Regions from separate parts of the Ilumatobacter coccineus YM16-304 genome, predicted to be linked through region 2. Evidence: predicted binding sites of a transcription regulator. Region 2 holds the regulator's gene; the other holds the start of a gene.
What was found. Region 2 encodes LexA, which represses DNA repair genes until DNA is damaged. Its sites were predicted from a motif close to CGAACNNNNGTTCG; they were not measured.
Positions count from the first base shown of each region.

Region 1: the regulator LexA is predicted to act here: its motif matches at 4,808-4,821, upstream of YM304_RS14750 (error-prone DNA polymerase).

Region 1 is NC_020520.1:3,271,019-3,278,611, forward strand. Features, by position in the region: gene YM304_RS22710 (CobW family GTP-binding protein) at 251-1,174, shown strand; gene YM304_RS14750 (error-prone DNA polymerase) at 1,217-4,780, opposite strand; gene YM304_RS14755 (DMT family transporter) at 4,953-5,858, shown strand; gene YM304_RS22715 (NUDIX hydrolase) at 6,002-6,586, opposite strand; gene YM304_RS14765 (response regulator transcription factor) at 6,704-7,468, shown strand; gene YM304_RS14770 (Y-family DNA polymerase) at 7,551-7,593, opposite strand, start outside.
Region 2 is NC_020520.1:2,990,628-2,998,220, reverse strand. Features, by position in the region: gene YM304_RS13525 (aminotransferase class I/II-fold pyridoxal phosphate-dependent enzyme) at 1-982, shown strand, start outside; gene YM304_RS13520 (hypothetical protein) at 1,018-2,154, shown strand; gene lexA (transcriptional repressor LexA) at 2,251-2,880, opposite strand; gene YM304_RS13510 (LysM peptidoglycan-binding domain-containing protein) at 3,083-3,505, shown strand; gene nrdR (transcriptional regulator NrdR) at 3,623-4,090, shown strand; gene YM304_RS13500 (dihydrofolate reductase family protein) at 4,150-4,833, opposite strand; gene YM304_RS13495 (hypothetical protein) at 5,249-5,563, shown strand; gene YM304_RS13490 (ATP-dependent helicase) at 5,680-7,593, shown strand, end outside.

The sequences.
Region 1 (7,593 bases), 280 kb from region 2:
CAGACACGGCCTGACATCCGTTGACCCCGTCATCCGGTGTCAGACACCGATTGACCGAACTCGGCACCGGCATCGCTCCGTATCATCCACCCATGACGTCTGAGACAACCCGCCGCAAACGGTGTCAGACACGGCCTGACACAGGAAACCCTCACCGACTCGGCCCAGCGGCCGGCGCCGCGAGCGCCAGCGAGCCAGCCTGGCGTCATTGCTCGCACCTCCCATTCGCAAACGCACGTCTTGGCGGGCAATGACTGCCTATACCGAGCCGGAGTTCTTGCCGTGGGACGGGCGGCGGGTGCCGTTGACGTTCGTCGGCGGCTACCTGGGAGCCGGCAAGACGTCGGCGATCAACGAGTTGTTGGCGGCATCTGATCGGCCGATCGCGGTGATCGTCAACGATGTCGGGGCGATCAACATCGACGCCCGCCTGGTGAAGAAGCGCAACGGCGACACGTTGGAATTGACCGACGGCTGTGTGTGCTGTTCGTCGATCGACGGGTTCGGTGCGGCGTTCGATCAGATCCGGGCGCGTGCGGTGCCGCCCGAGCACATCATCGTCGAGCTCAGCGGTGTGGCCGAGGCGTCGAACGTGATCCCGTGGGGCAACTCGGCGGGCTTCCTGCTCGACGGCGTGGTGATCGTTGCGGCGGTCGATCAGTTGGTCGACACCGGTCTGCCCGGCTGGGTCCGTCAGCACATCGATCGGCAGGTGTCGGAGGCCGACATGATCGTGTTGACGAAGACCGACCTGGCCGATCGTCCGACGACGACCGCGGCGATCGCCCGTCTGGGCGAGCTCGCTCCCGGGGTGCCGGTGGTCGACGGTGGTCTCGGTCGCCGCGAGCCGGAAGCGCTCGGCCGGTTCCTCGCGCTCGGCGGGCACCGGGCGGGCGACATCGCCGCCGTGCCGGGGCCGACGCTGTTCGACCTGCACCAGACCGACATGATGCCGATCGACGGTCCGCTCGACCGGGGCGAACTCGAGGCGCTGCTCGATCAGCTCCCTCGCCACTTCGGCGGACAGATCGTGCGAGCGAAGGGCGTGGTGGCGACGCCCGACGACGAACGGTTGCTGGTGCAGATCGTCGGTTCGCGACGCGAGATCTCGGTGCTGCTCCCGTCGGAGCGGCAGGATCCGACCGACCTCGTCGTCATCTCGCTCCGTCAGTGACCAACCTGGTTATTTCGATCCGGGATGGAAACAACCAGGTTGTCAGCGGAAGTCGCGGCTGGTGGTCTTGCCGGGGAGCGGCAGGGGTGCGAGGTGATCGGCGACGATGTTGATGACGCCTTCGCTGCGTTCGAGCCTGCCGCGGATCAGCATCGCCGGGGCACCTCGGGCCACCTTGCGGAACCGAGCCCAACAGCCTTTCGACACCACCACGTTGATGAGACCGAACTCGTCTTCGAGGTTGAGGAACGTGGTGCCCTGCGCGGTCATCGGCCGTTGACGATGGGTGACCACGCCAGCGACTCTGACCGTGGAGGTCGGCTCGGCGTCCCACAGCTGCCGCGAGGTGAGCACGCCCAACTCCTCGAGCTCGCGACGCACGAAGATCGTCGGATGCCCCTCGGGTGACACGCCCGTCGCCCACAGATCGGCGATCGCTTCTTCGACCGGGGTCATCCCCGGCAACCGCGGTGCATCGGCACCGGTGACGATCCCCGCGAGCCGTCCGGGCCGCGACTGCGCGGTGGCGCCCACCGACCACAGCGCTTCGCGACGGTCGAGGCCGAGCGACTCTTCGAACACGCCTGCCGTCGCCATGGCTTCGAGTTGGCCGAGCGTGAGCATCGGTACGCGTCGCACCAGGTCTTCGGTGCTGGTGTACGGGCCGCCACGATCGCGTTCGGCTTCGATCTCGTCGGCGAGTTCTTTGCCGATGCCGCGCACCGACGAGAGCCCCAGCCTGACCGCGAGCCCTTCGTCGAGCGACCGGTCGACCGCCGGTGCGGTGGCGAATCCGTGCGACACCGGCCGGGCCGTCGACCCGAGCGAGTCGGCGTGCGGTTCGAGCGTCGCCCACGACAACGACGCATTGAGATCGGGGGTGAGCACCACCACACCGTGGCGGCGAGCATCTTGCACCAGCGTGTGCGGCGACCAGAACCCCATCGGCTGCGCGTTGAGCAGCGCCGCGCAGAACGCCGCCGGCTCGTAGTGCTTGATCCAACTCGATGCGTAGACCAGGTAGGCGAACGACACCGAGTGCGACTCCGGGAACCCGTAGTTGGCGAACGCCTTCAGCTTCACGAAGAGCTGGTCGGCGATGTCGCCGGTGATCCCGTTCTGTTCCATCCCTTCGTAGAGACGGGTCTTCAACGCCTCCATCCGGCGAGCCGACCGCTTCGACCCCATCGCTTGGCGCAGCTCGTCGGATTCGGCCGGCGTGAACCCGGCGATGTCGATCGCCATCTGCATCATCTGCTCTTGGAACAACGGCACGCCCAGGGTCTTGGCCAACGAGTTCTCGAGCAGCGGATGCAGATACGTGACCGCCTCCTGGCCATTGCGGCGACGGATGTACGGGTGCACCGACCCGCCCTGGATCGGCCCCGGCCGGATGAGCGCCACCTCGACGACGAGGTCGTAGAACTTGCGCGGCTTGAGCCGCGGCAGCGTCGCCATCTGCGCTCTCGACTCGATCTGGAACACCCCGACGGTGTCGGCGCGGCACAACATCGCGTACACGTCGTCGTCCTGCGGGATCGTGGCCAGGTCGACGTGATACTTCCGATGTTCGGCAATGAGGTCGACCGCGTAGTGCAGCGCCGAGAGCATGCCGAGCCCGAGCAGGTCGAACTTCACCAGGCCGGTCGCCGCACAGTCGTCTTTGTCCCACTGCAGCACCGAGCGCTTCTCCATCCGCCCCCACTCGACCGGGCAGACCTCGATGACCGGCCGATCGCAGATGACCATGCCGCCGGAGTGGATGCCGAGATGACGCGGCGCGTCTTCGACCTCGGCCGCAAGCTGAAGAACCGGAAGTGGGATCGTGCAATCGGGTTGGTCGGCGGTGGCGCCGACGTTGCCCCAGGCGTCGACTTCCTTCGACCAGGCATCTTGCTGACCGGGTTCGTACCCGAGCGCCTTCGCCATGTCACGGATCGACGAACGCGACCGATAGGTGATGACGTTGGCGACCTGTGCCGTGTGATGGCGTCCGTACGTCTCGTACACGTACTGGATGACCTCCTCACGGCGGTCGCTCTCGATGTCGATGTCGATGTCGGGCGGACCGTCTCGCTCCGGTGACAGGAACCGTTCGAACAGCAGACCGAGCGACACCGCATCGGCGGCGGTGACCCCGAGGGCGTAGCAGACCGCCGAGTTCGCGGCGCTGCCTCTCCCCTGGCAGTAGATGTTCGATCGGCGGCAGAACTCGACGAGGTCCCACACGATGAGGAAGTAGCCGGCGAAGTCGAGTTGCTCGATCAACGCGAGTTCGTGGTCGATCGTCTTCCAGGCTCGGGCGCGCAACGACATGTCTTCGTGCGGTGGCGGCCGATCGCCGTACCGCTGCCCGGCCCCTCGGGCCACGACCTCGCGCAAGAACTCCATCTCCGACAGACGCGACCCGTCGGGCTGCTCCGGACACGGGAACGGCGGCAGCTTCGGGGCGACGAGGGCGAGGTCGAACGCTGCGGCTCGTCCGACCTCGGCCGCGATCTCGACCGCACCCGGGAACCGCTTGAACCGTTCGGCCTGCTCGGCACCCGACCGCAGATGTGCACCCGCCGACGACGGGAGCCACGCATCGACGTCGGTCAGGCTGCGCCGAGACCGCACCGCTGCGAGCGCGGTGGCCAGCTTGCGCTGTGCGGGAGTGGCGTAGTGGACGTTGTTGGTCGCCACGCACTCGACGCCGACTCGCTGGGCGAGCTCGTGGAGGCCGTCGTTGCGTTCGGAGTCGGCGGGGTCTCCGTGATCCCACAGTTCGACGAGCACTCGGTCGGAGCCGAACGCATCGACGAGTCGACGCAGTTCGCGTTCGGCGGCCGCCGGCCCGTCGTTGACCAACGCTGCGGGTACCGCACCTTTGCGACAACCGGTGAGCACCCAGCCGTGGCAGTGCGTGTCGGTGACCAACCCGTCGACGATGTCGTCGAATGCGAACTGTGGAGCCCCCTTCTCCCCCGCCAGATGGCCCTGACTGAGCAACCGCGACAACCTGGCGTAGCCGTCGGGACCGTCGGCGAGGACCACGAGGTGTGTGCCGGCCGGGTCGGGAGCGTGCGAGTCGGGCACCAAGCCGGTGTCTATCTGCATCTGCGTGTCGGCTTCGGTCCGGGCGACTCGGCGGTCGAGCAGTCGCCCGTCGGGGCGAGCGGTGAGGGTGATCTCGGTGCCGAACACCGTCGGCAACCCGACGGCCTTGGCCGCTTCGGCGAACCGGACGATCCCGTAGAACCCGTTGTGGTCGGTGACCGCCAACGCCTCGAGGCCGAGACGGGCCGCTTCGCTCGCGAGCTCTTCCGGGTGCGAGGCGCCGTCGAGGAACGAGAAGTTGGTGTGGCAGTGCAGTTCGGCATAGGGAACGCGGCACTCGCCTCCACGATCAGCGGAGCGGCCAGACAGATCGTCGGGTGCTTCGAACGGCTGGCGTTTGCGGCTCCAGGCCGGACCGTCGCCACCGGCGTTCCACGACGGCGATCCGGGGGCGCGACCGTCTCGTCCGGTGCGCGGAGCCTTCGGTGTCGGACTGCGCCCGGTGGGCGTGTCGGACAACGTGGCCTCGAGTTCACTCCATGACCAGGAGGGGTTGTTGAAGCCCATCCACCCCAGTATCGAACACATGTGCTACGAACACAAGTTCGATCGAGTTGGATTCTCGGCGGCATCCACACGGTGCTCAGGCGGCACTCTCCATGCAGTGGTCGAACGTCACGCCGACCGGGCGCTCGTGGGGCATCGCATCGGTGACGCGCTGCGTCATGATGGGCCGTTCATGAGTTCCGAGTCGGCGGCGAGACTGCACCCCAAGGTCGTGTTGGCGCTCGTCTGCCTGATCGCGGCGTTGATCGGTCTCAACTTCACCGTCATCAAGTTCGCCCTCGAACGCACCACACCACTGCTGTTGGCGGGCATGCGCACCGTGGCGGGTGGCACGGCGCTGCTGACCTTCGCGTTGGCTCGCGGTCAGCGACTCCCGACGAAGCTCGGCGACTACGGCCGCATCTTCGTCGTGTCGTTCAGCATCACCACCGTGTCGAGCGCCCTGCTGGTCTTGGGCATCGAGCGGGTACCGGCCGGCGTGGCGTCGCTGGTGTCGAGCACGATGCCGCTGTTCACCGCACTGCTCTCGTTCGCGCTCCTCGGAGCCAGAGTGAACCGGCTCGGAGCGGTCGGACTGATCGTCGGCTTCGCCGGCACGGCCGTCTTGGCATCGCCGTCGCTGTCGGGCGACGCGGCGGCCACCGGTATCGGGATGCTCGTGCTGTCGGCGGTGGCCTGGGCCTTCGGCACCGTGTTCATGCGGTGGAAGGACTTCGGCGGGATCAGCCCGATCATGATCGTCGGCGTCCAGTTGTACATGTCGGCGGCGATCCTGATCCCTCTCGCCCTCGTCACCGAGGGCACTGCCGACACGACCTGGTCGTGGAAGCTGCTACTCCCGGTGCTGTACGCCGGGATTCCGGCCAACGCCGTCACGTTCGCGTTGATGGCGTTCGTCACGCAGCGTGCCTCACCGACGCAGGCAGCGGCGAGCGCCTATCTGATTCCGGTGTTCGGCGTGGTGTTCGCCTGGCTGATCCGTGACGAGGTGCTCGGTCTGACCGAGTTCGTCGGCGGTCTCCTCGTGATCGCCGGCGTCTACGTCGTGGTCACCGCCAACACCCGCCGCCACGCCTGAGACCGTCACGACGATTTTCGGCCAGGCCAGATATCACCCTGTCGCCGCCGGCCACCACCCTGGGTGACGTGAAGGTGATTTTCGGCCAGGCCAGAAATCACCTTCTCGGTCGGTCTGAGGGTGATTTTTGGCCAGGCCAGAAATCATCCCGAGGGGGCGAGGTGGCGCAGGATGGTCTCGACGCCGGGGTCGGCCAACTCGATCGCGTCGTGCCAGGAGAACCAACCGATCTCTTGACTCTCACCGTCCGGCGGCGCAGGGTCGGATGTTCCACCGTCGATCAGATAGCGCAGGTCGAGGTGCGTGTGGCCACGGCCTCCGGCGTGGACGTCGAGGTGGATCAACTCCGGCACCCCATCGGCATCGAACGGACCGGCGAACGACACGTCGAGGCCGGTTTCTTCTGCCGATTCGCGCAGTGCGGCAGCCCACGGCGTCTCGCCGGGATCGACGTGACCACCGGGTTGCAACCAGATGCCGAGGCGCTTGTGCTTGAGCATGACCACTCCGCGTGGCCCCACCACGATGCCCGATCCGGTGACGTGGATCGGGCTGGATTCCTGCGACAGCGGATCGTCGAGATCGTCATACGCCGCAAGGAATCGCGCTCTCGACGTGACCTCGCGTTCGTCGAGTCCGACACGGGCCTCGACGTCGTCTCGAATCCGGGAGCGAAGCGCGTCGTCGATCACCTCGTCAGGTGTAGCAGGCGCCGCCGGAAATGACATCTCCGTAATTTGTCAACATTTCATCTTCAAGTTCAGACAGAACGGGGCCGATACAAGCTCATACCTCAGAACACATCAACCTTGAACACCGGTTCGGCGGATCCGGAAGGGCTCCCAATGCACAACGACATCAACATCTCATCTCGGATCATGGTCGCAGTCGACGATCACGACCTGCGCCGTGTGGCCGTGGCGGGCCTCAGAGCCTCCGGGTTCTGCGTCAGCGCACCGACCGATGGAGATGCTGCCATCCTCCTCGCGGAGTCGTTCTCCCCCGATGTCGTCGTGGTGGATTCGTTTCTCTTCGCCCCCGACGGACGACCACTGCACGAGAAACTGCGCGAGTCGTCCGAGCAGTACCTGATCTGCATCACCAACGAAGGCCAGCATCGCCTCCGCACCTCGGTCATCCAGTCGGGTGCCGACGATGCGATGTCGATGCCGGTCCACGCCGACGAACTCGCCGCACGCTGCCACGCGCTTCTCCGCCGACCGCGCCAGATGCAGCAACGAGTGGATTCTCAGGTCGCCTCGACGATCGTCCTCGGACCGCTCGTGATCGATCTCGGCCGCCGTGAGGTGCGAGTCGACGACGAAGAGGTGCAGACCACCCGTATCGAGTTCTCGTTGCTCGAACAGCTCTGCCGCCGCCCGACCGAAGTGTGCACTCGCGAGGACCTCCTCGACGCCGTGTGGGGTCCGAAGTGGGTGGGCGACACGCACGTCGTCGACGTGCACCTGTCGAACCTGCGTCGCAAGCTCGACAAAGCCGCTCCCGGCACCAAGGTGATCCACACCGTTCGCGGTGTCGGCTTCCGCCTCGCCAACGACGTCACCGACGCACTCGAACTGTCGCCGGTTCGCGCCGCGACGTTCGCCTGAACGACCCGACCCCCAGACGTCCCCTCGACGTCACCTTCGAGCGACGCGCTCACCCATCTGACGCTGCGCGTTCGCTGTCGCGTCAGTCGTACACGGCGGTGAGCCACCAGCGTCGGTGCTCGGCG
Region 2 (7,593 bases):
GGTGGTCATCGACGCGCTGTCGTCGAGCGGGACCGAACGCTCGTATCCGCCAAGTGTCGGCACGCCCGCCTTCCTGGCGTCGGCGGCGTCGTGGATGAATCGGCGCTTCGGGGTCGACATCGCCCCCGCACAGATCGGCGCCACGATCGGGTCGAAGGAGATGGTCGCGTCAGTGCCGCAGTTCCTGCATCTGCGCACGCCCGAACGTGACACCGTGTTGTACCCGGCGATCTCGTATCCGAGCTACGAGATGGGAGCGACTCTGGCCGGGCTGCGCGCCGTGCCGGTGCGATTCCGCAACGACGGCACACTCGACATCGACTCGATCGACCCGGACGACGCGCGTCGAGCACTCCTCTTGTGGATCAACAGCCCGGGCAATCCCACGGGCCAACTCGACGATCTCGAAGCCGCGGCACGCTGGGGTCGCGAGCACGACGTCCCCGTGTTCTCCGACGAGTGCTACGTCGAGTTCACCTGGACCGGCAACGGCCGCAGCATCCTCGAACACGGCACCGACGGCGTGGTCGCCGTGCACTCCCTGTCGAAGCGCTCGAACCTCGCCGGTGTGCGAACCGGCTTCTACGCCGGCGACGCCGACCTCGTCCACTACCTCCGCGAGGTCCGTAAGCACGCGGGCATGATGGTGCCCGGACCGGCGCAGGCTGCAGCGGTCGCCGCCTTGGACGACGACGAGCACGTCGACGTCCAGCGCGCTCGCTACCGGGCTCGCTTGGATCTGCTCGCCGAGGTGATCGGCGAATGGTCGGGCACGCCCGTGCCGCTGCCCGACGGCGCGTTCTATCTGTGGATCCCGGTCGACGACGGCTGGGCGTTCGCCGAACGCCTCGCCGATGCCGGCGGTGCGTTGGTGAGCCCGGGTGAGTTCTACGGAGCCGATGGGACGGGATTCGTCCGCGTGGCCGTGGTACAACCTGACGAACAGATCGAGTTGGTCGCCCAGCGCCTGCGGGCCGGCTGACCAGCGACACGACGACGACCACGAGCGGAGCAGTCATGGCGAGCGAGTCCGAACCGAAACGCACCAAGATGATCGTGCTGGGCGTAGCCCTCGTGGTCGTCGGGCTCGTCGCGGCGATCGCGCTGTGGACAGCGGGCGGCTCGCGACGGACCGACGCCGTCGCCAACCTGGCTCGCGCCCCCATCGGCTGCGACACGACGCTCGACTTCTCGGTGGCGGGGGAGTACCTCGTCTTCGTCGAATCGAAGGGCACGTTCGCCGAGGTGCGTGGCGACTGTGAGGCATCGGGGGACTACGAGCTCGGAGCGTCACGGCCACAGATCGACATCACGGTGCTCGACCCGGACGGGCGTCAGCTCGAACTCGACGACCGCAGCGACACCGTCACCTACTCGACGTCCGACTACGTGGGGCGCTCGGTGCTGGCACTCGAGGTGGACGAGCCCGGTGACCACGTGATGCGTGTGGAGGCCTCGAGCACGGCAGAGTTCGCCGTGGCCGTGGGTCGCGATCCCAACTCCGGGGTGGCGTTGTTGCGTGGCGCCGCCGTCGCCATCGGCCTGTTGGGCCTCGTCGTCGGGCTGTTGCTCGCCATGGTCGCCGGTCGAAAGCGTCAGCCCGCCGGACCGGGGTGGACCCCGGCACAGCCGCAACCGCAGGGTGCCTGGCCACAGGCCCATCCGCCGTACCAGCAGCCGACGCAGCCGCCCTACACGCAACCCACGCAACCGCCGTACGCGCAGCCGGGTCCGGGTCAGGGTGCGCCGCAGCCGCCCGCCGGACCGTCGCCGTACCACGCGCAGGGGACGCCACCCACGTACGGGGGGTACGGACAGCCGGGTCAGTACCCGTCGTCGACGCAACCGCACGACGATCGCCTGCCGCAACCTCCTCCGCCCAGTGCCGCCCCGATGTGGGCGAACCCGGCTCCGACGGTGCCGAACGCCAACCCGTTCGCGCCACCGGCGGGCCATCCGAGCGCGGCACCGACGGGTGGCGTCGGCCAGGTGCCCGGACAGCCGGGGTCGGGCAGCGGCGACGGCGAGACCGGGTGGCCGGGCGACGACACGCCCACCCCACCGAGAGGGGTCGAGGTCACGCAGGCAGACCCGTCGGCGGCGCCGACGGAGGTCGACCGTTGGAACACGAGTCGTCCGCCGACCTCGGACTGAGTTCGAGGCGTCGCCCCGTCCGATCGTGGGTGATGCCCGTCGATCGACCGTCGGGGCGCTCCCGAGCGCCGGCGCCGGGAGCGACGAGCGTCGAAATCAGTAGCGGCGCATGACGGTGACGACCTTGCCGTACACCTCGACTTCGTCGGCGCGGAACGTCATCGGTTCCATGCTCGAGTTGGCCGGGATCAGGGTGACGTCGGCGCCCGACCGTTCGTAGGTCTTGACGGTCGCCTCGCCGCCGGGGATACCGGCCACGACGATGTCGCCGTTGTTGGGGTGATCGACCTGCGATGCGACGACGAAGTCCTTGTCGAGGATGCCGAGTTCGATCATCGAGTCACCGCGCACGCGCAACATGAAGAGCTCGCCTTCGCCGGTGAAGTCGGCCGGGAGCGGCAACAGCTCTTCGACGTTCTCTTCCGCGAGCACGTCGGTGCCGGCCGCCACGTCGCCGACGAGTGGGACGTGACGGGTGGGGCGGCGTTCCATGACGGCGCCGCTGTTCGGGTCGTAGCGGACCTCGATCGCCCGCGGCTTGCTCGGGTCACGGCGCAGATACCCGAGTCGCTGCAGCGTGTTGAGGTGGCTGTGCACCGTGGAGGGGGACGTGAGGCCCACGGCCTCGCCGATCTCGCGCACCGACGGCGGGAAACCGCGCTCTCGCATCTGCTGTTCGATGAACGTCAGGATGTCGCGCTGGCGCTTGCTGATCTTTGGGGCCATACGAACACTCTAGGTATCGATCGGTGCGCAGTCAAACACCCGTACGACAAACGTGTGTTCGAAAAAGTTGTCCGAACGGGTTGACGCGGTGGCCGGGCCGTGGTTCACTGGCGCTTCTTCGATCGAACACACGTTGGGTGAACCGCTCCGAAGCGAACACTCGACGAACAGTCACAACGTCCGCTCTGTTGGGGAGAGAACCATGACCATCGCAACCGCCGCACCACGACACATCGACGGGTTCCGCATCGGCGCCTACCAGCGTCCCATCACGTCCGAACGTCGCCCGGCGGCCGCTCGGGCCGCAAGCGCATCGCCTCGTCCCAACTACGTCGCCCGGCGCCTCGTCGCCGTCGCGGTCACCCTGCTCACGATCGCCACGCTCGCCGTGGTGATCAGCGGTGTGCTGGCGAGCTTCGGAGGCGGTCCTGCCGCTGCCTCCGAAGTCTCGCCGGCGAACACCGAATCGGTCGTGCGCACTCACGTCGCCCGGTCGGGCGACACCATGTGGTCGATCGCGTCGACCTACCGTGGTGACATCGATCATGGCCGGTACCTCGATGCGTTGATCCGTGCCAACGGTGGCGTCGGCATCATCGCCGGTCAAGCCGTCCAACTGCCCTGATCAGCGCCCTGGCGAGATCTCGCCACGAACTCGCCGTCGGAGCGCTGTGGTCACGCCGAGGCACTCGTATGAGAGGTGTCGCTTCGGTCGACAACAGGTAGAGGTACGCTGGACGCCGTGCATTGCCCCGCCTGCCACGTCGATGACACGAAAGTCGTCGATTCCCGGCTGGCCGAGGAAGGCAGCGCGATCCGCCGCCGCCGGCAATGTGTCGGGTGTGCGCACCGCTTCACCACCTTCGAGCGCGTCGATCACGTTCCCCTCACGGTGATCAAGTCGACGGGCGACGTGCAGCCGTTCGATCGTGCCAAGGTCGTCGCCGGCCTGAGCGCCGCCACCAAGGGGCGCGGCGTCGACGACGAGGCGCTCGAACAGATGGCGACCCGGGTCGAAGACGCCGTGCGCCTGCGCGGGAGCGAGGTCACCACCAGTGATGTCGGGCTCACCGTCCTCGACGAACTCCGCTGCGTCGACGACGTGTCGTACCTGCGCTTCGCGAGCGTCTACAAGAACTTCAACGGCGCGTCCGATTTCAACCGTGAGATCGAACTGCTCGAGAAGACCTCCGCACCGCAGCCGTCCTGACCGTCGCGTCCAGACCGTCATGCCTGACGCCGCTCGGCCCGAGTGGCCGGTTCGCCGGGTCAGCGCAGGCGTCGCCAGCGGCTGAAGACGAACGACTGGTCGTCGATCAGGAGTTGCTCGAGTTCGAATCGGTGCGTCACGTCCGGGCCGTCGTGCACGAGCCGGGGGCCGGCTCCGCCGATGGTCGCCGGGGAGGTGGTGATGTTCATCTCATCGAAGAGGTCGGCTGCGGTGAAAGCCCCGTTGACCGTGGGGCCGCCCTCGGCCTGGACGAACGCAGCGCCCGGGCAGAGATCCGGAATCGATGCGATCGCCGCGTGCAGATCGATGTCATCGTCCCCGGCGCGGATCACGTCGATCGCATCGTCGCTGATCTCGGCTCGTGTCGTGGTGATGATGAACCCCGATCCGGAGGTGAACAGCTCGGTGTTCGTGTCGACATCGCCCGAGCGAGTGAGCACGCCGATTCGTTGCCCCGGCTTCTTGGGTGGTCCGTAGCCTTCGCCCGCGACGGTCGACGAGCCGACCACGACCACGTCGGCGATCTGGCGCAGTCGGCTGAGCACGCCGATGTCGTTCTCGCTCGAGAGTCCGCCCGAGGCGCCGTCGAGCACGGTCGATCCGTCGATCGAGGCGACCATCGAGAGACCGACCCACGGGCGGTCGGAGCGTGTGCCGAGGGGAGCGGCGTAGGCCTCGGCGATGGTGATCTGCCGATCCGGGGTGGGAAGGAGTTGGCGCATCACGTACAGCCTGCCACGCCTCGCGGCCGGTCGCTGTGCCGCTGAGCTGGGGATTCGTCGCCGTGATCGATGCACGGCCTCGGCGCGCGGAACGGCGGCCGGGTGGAGACTGGCCGGCGATCGCGGAACGGCCGGTGCCGAGGCTCGGATCGAGACCTCCAGCAGCGCAGACATCCACAGGCCGTGCACAGGGTTGTCCCACCAGAAAAACTGGAATTCACAGGGTTGTCCACTTCCGTTGCACAGGGGTTCACCTCTAGGTTGTCTTGCGTTGCCGGCTGCGGCGGCTCACACGGCAAGACGGTGTCGACGAGCGTGCCTTCCGAGGCCCGCGTCGATGCTTGGGGGGCAGTTCCCTGTACCTGTGTTGAACGCCGCGGCCGGCCTGTCACTCTCCACGACTAGCGTCGCGAGGATGGAGGACTCATCGCTCGCCACGCCGTCGTCGGCCGACGGTGGCATGCCGTTCTCCGATGCCGAGTTGACCGAACTCGCGCTCGCCGCCGATCCGTCGATCGAACCCGATGTCGATGCGGTGCCGTTCGGCGCCGGCGACCCCGGCGCGGCGCTGCTGCCCGAGTGGTACATGCCCGCCACGCTGCGCGCCGAGGCCTTCGGCGCCACCCGTCGGCGGCGGGCCTGGATGGTGTGGGCCATCATCGCCTCGTTGTTGATCGTCAACGGCTACGGGCTCTGCGTCACCTACGGCTTCCCCGAGATCGCCTGGTAGCCCGAGGCCGGGCCATCGGCCAGGCATGCGAACCCGTGCCGAGACGGCCGGGTCCGTCGGCGAGTGCTGGATCGAACAAGTGTGCGGTCCGGGACTCGGTTGGGTAAGTTCTCCGCATGGCGATTTCGTGCGCATATTGCGGTGGAGAGCACGACCGACCCGCACAGGTGCGCCAGTGCTGGACCGACAACGGGGAGCAGGAGGTCGACCTGCCGAGCGCCGAGGTACCGCCTCCCGACGACGCCGCGTTCCTCGGGAACACCGCACCGCCCAGGTCTGCCACCGCATCGCGTCCGCCGGCCCCGAGCACGGCGTCAGCACGACCGGCCGCCGTTCGCGAGGTGGCCCGAGGCGTGGCACCGGCGCGTCCCGGCCCCGATCGTCTCGGTCGTCACCTCATCGTCGCACCCGGCGATCCCGCCACCGGAGTGTGGGCCGACGCCAAGCGCATCAGCATCGACCAAGGGGTGCTGGGTGCGCCCGACCAAGCGGTCGTCTTCTTGCGGGCGGCCGCGCTCGCCGGCGAGCGGTTGGTGATCGAACTGGCGGTCGATTTCGAACGTCAGCCGATGCTGATGACCGACGCAGCGCCCGAGGCGGTCGGTGCCAAGTTCTCGTTCGCCGGCGACGAGCTCCATCTCCTGATCTGGGCCAACTCGGTCGACGCACGCGGAGCGCAACCGTCGTGGCTCGCGCTCGACCACGCCATCGCCGCCGGCCTGGCCGCAACCGACGACGGCGTCGGCGACGTGACCCTGCCCGACGGGACGCGGGCATGGATCGATGGCGGGCCGATGCGGTTCGTCGATCCGATCGACGGCGTGGCCGTCATCCATGCCACTGCGATCGACCACGCTTCGTTCGACGTTCCGATCACCAACACGTGTGCTGCCGACCTGGCGCCCGATCAACTCGCAGCGGTGACGCACCCGGGTGGTGCAGCACGCATCATCGCCCCGGCGGGCTCCGGCAAGACGCGGGTGCTCACCGAGCGGGCCCGTCACGTGCTCACCAACTGGCGTCTCCCGGCAACCGCCGTGAGCCTCGTCGCGTTCAACAAGCGTGCCCAGGAGGAGATGCGCGAGCGGACCCCCGACCTTCCGAGCCTGCACGTGCGCACACTCAACGCCATCGCGCTCGCCATCGTCAACGGCAGCGCGCCGTTCGCCCCGCAGTCTCGTCGCTGGCGCACCATCGACGAGCCCGACGTCCGGCGGATCATCGGCGATCTCGTGTCGTTCCCGCGGCGGCGCAACAGCGACCCGGTCGCGCCGTGGATCGAAGCGCTCAGCCTCGTCCGGCTCGGTCTGGTGTCGCCGAGCGACGCCGAAGCTCGCTACGACGGTGACGTCGACGGGTTCGCCGCCTTCTGGCCGTCGTACCGAGCCACGCTCGACAAGCGCGGTGTGGTCGACTTCGACGACCAGATCTATCGCGCCCTCATGATCCTGTTGTCCGACCCGGTCGCTCGCCGCGCCGCTCAGCGCGCCTGCCGGATGATGCTGGTCGACGAGTTCCAAGACCTCACGCCGGCGCACCTCCTGCTGATCCGTCTGCTCGCCGCTCCCGGGGGAGCGGTGTTCGGTGTCGGCGACGACGACCAGACGATCTACGGCTACAACGGTGCCGACCCCGGGTGGCTCATCGACTTCGCCGAACTGTTCCCCGGTGCCGGTGCCCACCCGCTCGAGGTCAACTACCGCTGCCCGGCCGGTGTCGTCGACCTCGCCGACCGGTTGCTGCGGCACAACCGACGCCGAGTCGACAAGACCATTCGAGCGCACTCGACCGACAACGGTGGGTGGAGCATCGCCGATTCGGTCGACCCCGTCACGGCGTCGGCCGACGCGGTGCGCGGCGCGCTCGCCTCCGGCGCGGCACCCGCCGAGGTCGCGGTGTTGGCGCGGGTCAACGCCGTGCTGGCGCCGGTCCAGGTGGCGCTCGTCGGCGAAGGCATTCCGATCTCGGGCGGCGTCGGCCTCGAGTTCATGGACCGCACGTCGGTGAGAGCCGTGCTCGCCTGGCTGCGG